Regions from separate parts of the Falseniella ignava genome, predicted to be linked through region 1. Evidence: predicted binding sites of a transcription regulator. Region 1 holds the regulator's gene; the other holds the start of a gene.
What was found. The regulator NrdR, encoded in region 1, represses ribonucleotide reductase genes. The targets are predictions, from matches to a motif close to ACACNATATATNGTGT.
Positions count from the first base shown of each region.

Region 2: a site for NrdR is predicted at 1,673-1,688, ahead of nrdD (anaerobic ribonucleoside-triphosphate reductase). Genes of this name have one in related genera too.

Region 1 is NZ_PKHE01000018.1:12,109-14,612, reverse strand. It holds gene CYJ57_RS06405 (DnaD domain protein) at 1-740, opposite strand, end outside; gene nrdR (transcriptional regulator NrdR) at 737-1,231, opposite strand; gene coaE (dephospho-CoA kinase) at 1,270-1,875, opposite strand; gene mutM (DNA-formamidopyrimidine glycosylase) at 1,877-2,504, opposite strand, start outside.
Region 2 is NZ_PKHE01000010.1:9,759-12,262, forward strand. It holds gene nrdD (anaerobic ribonucleoside-triphosphate reductase) at 1-1,598, opposite strand, end outside; partial or broken gene CYJ57_RS07810 (hypothetical protein) at 1,948-2,504, opposite strand, start outside.

The DNA of each region.
Region 1 (2,504 bases):
GATTGAATGACTTGATTCAATAACTGATATAACGTCTGTTCATCGAATTGATATAAGGTCTGTAAAGCGTTTAGTTCGTCCATAAACCGAACTGTGAATAATTGATGATTGACACCACGCTTAATCAAAGCGTTAATTACCTTATGTACTGTTTGAGAGACCGGTGTTCTTTTAAAATTTTCGATCGAACTATCGCTATTTTGATCAGACGCATTAACATTTGCCGCAATCCCACTATAAATCGCTTTGAATGGTTGCGTAACTTCTTCAAACTGTTGCAAATCCACTGACGGGGCTTCATTTTCTTGTATCAACTGTTCAAAGTACCCAGGCCCCATATAATGTAGGAGTGCGGTTTTAAGTTGGCTTGATTGACTAAATGCTGCAAAAGTTTTAGGCTTTAATACTTGATAGACAGCGAGTTGATACTTACTTGGCTGATCACTTGATGAATATAAGAATGTCTTTAACAATCCTACCGCCTCAAGTCTTTGACGCGCCCAATGAAAATCTGCCGCTCCCATATTCATTACTTTGAAAATATCTTGATGTTGTAGAGATTCTTGTGGAGAATCAGCTAATGATTCGAGTGTTAAATACAATGCAACTCCCAACGGCCCAACTAGCGGCTGGTACAGTGAAATAAGATGATGAATTTCTTGTCGATTGATTTGCGAAAGTGATTGCACTTGTAATGGTTGAGTAGGATGCATCCGCCAAGCCGAATCATTTATTTTCATGAAAGATCCCCTTTCGAATTCGAATCGGACTCGGCTCGATATTTATCGACCATTGTTTCTAATTCTTTCATAAACATCTCACGCGATTGAAATTCACGATAGACACTCGCAAAACGGATATAAGCGACTTCGTCCAATTCAAAAAGGCGCTCCATCACCATTTCGCCAATCACTTCGCTCGGTATTTCTTGCTTACCAGATTCACGGATTTTCTCTTCAATAGAATCAACTAATTTATTCATCGCTTCTAATTGAATCGGCCGCTTCTCAGCCGATCGAATAATACCTCGCAAGAGTTTATCGCGATTAAATTCTTCACGAACATTATCCCGCTTAATAACGAGTAAAGGAAGCTTTTCAATACGCTCATACGTATTAAAACGATAGCCACAACTTAGACATTCTCTTCGACGGCGAATCGTATCGGTCTCTTCACTCGGTCTAGAATCAATCACTTTAGATGATGTATGATGACACTTTGGGCAACGCATATTGACGCCTCCTTCTAATCAATAATAAATATAGTTTATCACAATGTAATAAGTTTACCTATTCTTTCAAGTTCATTTCTTACTTGCTGATAGGTTTGGGAAAAGGATCCATCATTATAAATAATCCGGTCTGCAACGGTCTTTTTCCATTCTATCGATTGTTGTTGTTTCATTCGTTGTAATGCTTCTTCTTTTGATAAATGATCACGTGCCATTAAGCGCTCTAATTGTATATTTTCCGGCACATAGATTAGCCAAGATTCATCATAAGGGTAATTTTCTTCGGTTTCAAACAGCAAGGGAATATCGATAAAACAAAGCGGTTCCGCTTTCTCTCGGTAATATGCAAGTTGCTGTAGAGTCGCTTGATATATTGCTGGATGCATAATTTGATTTAACTGTTCCAACGCGTCCGAATCGTTAAAGACGAGTTCACCCAATTTTTTTCGATTCAAAGTCTGATCTTGTTGGAGAATGTCTGTTCCGAACCGATCTACAATTGCTTGCCAACAAGGTTGACCTACTTCAACAACTTGACGAGCTACATGGTCTAAATCAATCACCGGATACCCTAGCTCCAAGATAAAACGAGTTACAGTTGATTTTCCTGTCGCAATCCCGCCTGTAATCGCCACAACATACATTTTATCTCTCCTTTAATATTTGACATGTCGGGCACCAGTGCGTCCCGCGTTGAGCTACTTTCATCTTTTCAATCGGGGTCTGGCATCGTGGACAGAGCTCACCTTGTTTTCCATACACAATTAATTGATCTTGATAGCTGCCTGCTTCATCGATAATATTGCGATAAGTTCGGATAGTGGACCCACCTGCAGCAACAGCTCGCTGTAGGACATCGATAATTTGATGATGAAGCCGACAAATTTCGGACTCTGTCAGGGTATTAGCTCGAGTCATGGGATGAATTTGTGCTAAATATAATGCTTCATCTACATAAATATTACCTAAACCCGCTACATAGCGCTGCGATAAAAGGGCAGGTTTAATCATTTGACGACATTCGTGCAATTGTTGAGTAAAAACCTCTAGATCAAACTCACGTTCTGTCGGCTCAGGTCCGAGTTGTCTCGCATCAAAGAATGAATCCAACTCCCCAGCTTCAACCCAATTCATCCGACCAAACTTACGGACATCATGATAATGAAGTTGACTGTTAGCCTCGAACGTAAAAATAATATGGCTGTGTTTATCTCTATCGAGCGGCACCTCTTCGGGTAAATAAAAGAAGTATTTCCCTTCCATACGTAAGTGG
Region 2 (2,504 bases), on a different contig from region 1:
TCATCAGCAGCTTCTTTTAGTTTTTTGACAATTTCTAAAGAAAATGCTTTGGCTGTCGGATTATTTTCCCAGTTTCGTCCAAAATAGTACGCTGTAGCTTCATAAAGTCCAATATAACCGATTGAGATTGTAGCCCTACGATTTTTAAAGACAGTATCTACTTCGTCATTTTCAGACAAATGATGTCCAAAAGCACCATGTTGATATAAAATCGGTGCATTAGCTGGAACGGCTTCTTTCGTACGTTTAATGCGATATAATAGTGCTGTTTTAATGACTTGGAGGCGCTCATCCATCAGTTGCCAAAATATCTTAGGAGATTGATTCGATTCTAAAGCAATACGCGGAACATTCAAGGTAACAACCCCAAGGTTCATACGACCAGCGTTGACCTCTTCTCCGGCTTCATTGTGCCACCCTTGTAAAAATGAACGGCATCCCATCGGTGCTTTAAATGATCCAGTTAGTTCCAAAATTTTGTCATACATTAATACGTCAGGATACATCCGCTTGGTAGCACATTCGATTGCAAGTTGTTTAATATCGTAGTTCACATCAGTGGGTTGAAGATTGGTCCCTTTTCTCAATGTAAAGACCAATTTAGGGAAAATTGCAGTGCGTTTTTCCTTACCAAGGCCTTGAATTCGAATATTTAAAATCGCTTTTTGAATTTCACGCTCATACCAATTTGTTCCCAAACCAAAACCAACGGTCGTAAAAGGCGTTTGGCCATTTGAGGTATATAATGTGTTAATTTCGTATTCCAAGCTTTGCATCGCATCATAAATATCTTTTTGCGTACGTGATTTTGCGTATTCTTCGATAATATCAGATTCTGGGAACCATTCCTGAGCAGTTTTAAGGTGCTTTTTGAAATTCAGTTCTGCATACGGTGCCAGAATTTCATCAATTCGGTCAATGGTACAACCACCAAATTGACTTGAAGCAACGTTTGCAATAATTTGTGCAATTTGGGCGGCAGCTGTATTAATTGATTTAGGCGAATCAACTTCAGCATTGCCAATTTGGAACCCATGATCCATCATGTATTTAACATCAATTAAACAACAATTCGTCATTGGACTATATGGTGAATAATCTAAATCATGAAAATGAATATCACCTTTTAAATGTGCATTCGCTACTTCTTTAGGTAGAAGATTGAGTCCAATTGCTTTAGCGCTCGTTCCAGCCGTTAAATCGCGCATCGTATTAAAAACACGGCTATCTTTATTGGCATTTTCATTTAACATTTTTCGATTACCTGAAGTGAGTTGAGTAATTTTTTTCTTAATATCTAGTTGATCTTCTCGGTCTTTAAATTGTTTTGTATGAAAGTTTTCATAATTTAAGGCCGTTTGATACTGCTTATAATGCTTTAATGAAAGGATGACAAATTGGTGAATTGCCTTAGTCGTTTTTAACTCGTTGACTTGATTTAAAGCATTTTGCGCAATGATGTTAGCGACTTCTTTATTAATATTTGCTCCCATCGCTTTTATAATGGATTGATAAATAAAATGCGGGTAGAATTTAACGCGACGTCCGTCGCGTTTTGTAATTTTTTGAGCTGTTTGTGGTTGGTGAATTAATTCCATGATAGACCTCCTATATGATTTATAGAGTACTGATAACACAAAAATCAATATGTTGTGTGTGCACATACAATTATACACAATATATAGGGGTTATCAAACTTTTTTTATATTTCACAATATCTAGTTAGTATTCTGATGTGTAAGGTCTTTTAGTAAAATTAATTTAATTTAAACGATAAATTAAAATCAGTAATACTAATTAAGATAAGAATGGCACTTAATTTTGATATTATTTTAAGTATTAATTAGGATTTATTGAAAAATATATTCTTATTAAATTTTTCATTAGGTACGATTTTTGATTAATATAAAAAAACATCCGATTTGCATCGGATGTTTAAGCAAAATATTATGGGATTAAATAATCAGTGACTAACTCTATAGTCAGTATTAATAAATACCATAAATTGTACATTGCTAAATCTGATATTGAAATTGTTGAATGACCATATTGCGGTGGTAGATTATTTGATTGTGATTTACCACTTTCTACACTGCTCTTTTGTGCTGATGGAATAGCTGCACCTGATTTAAGCGTAAATTCACGATTGTATGCCTTAAGTATTTCAATCAGATTGTTAATAGATTCCTCATTCGTCTTTTCATTAAGTGCCCGTTTAGCTACTTCGATTTGTTGGTGCATCGCTTCAATCGACAATGCATTTGGATAACGATACTGATCTAAATGAGCTAACTTATAAGTTAATTCCTTAATCAATCCAATTAATTCTTCAATATTTCTTGGCGATACGTCCACAGTGTGATCATCCTGTTCTTTCTCATCGACTTCTTCTGTTATTTCTGAATTTTGAGTTGTTTCTTCCGAAGTTACTTCTTCCGTAGTTTCTTCAGTAGTTGTTTCACTCTCTTGAGTTGTTTCTTCCGAAGTTACTTCTTCGGTAGTTG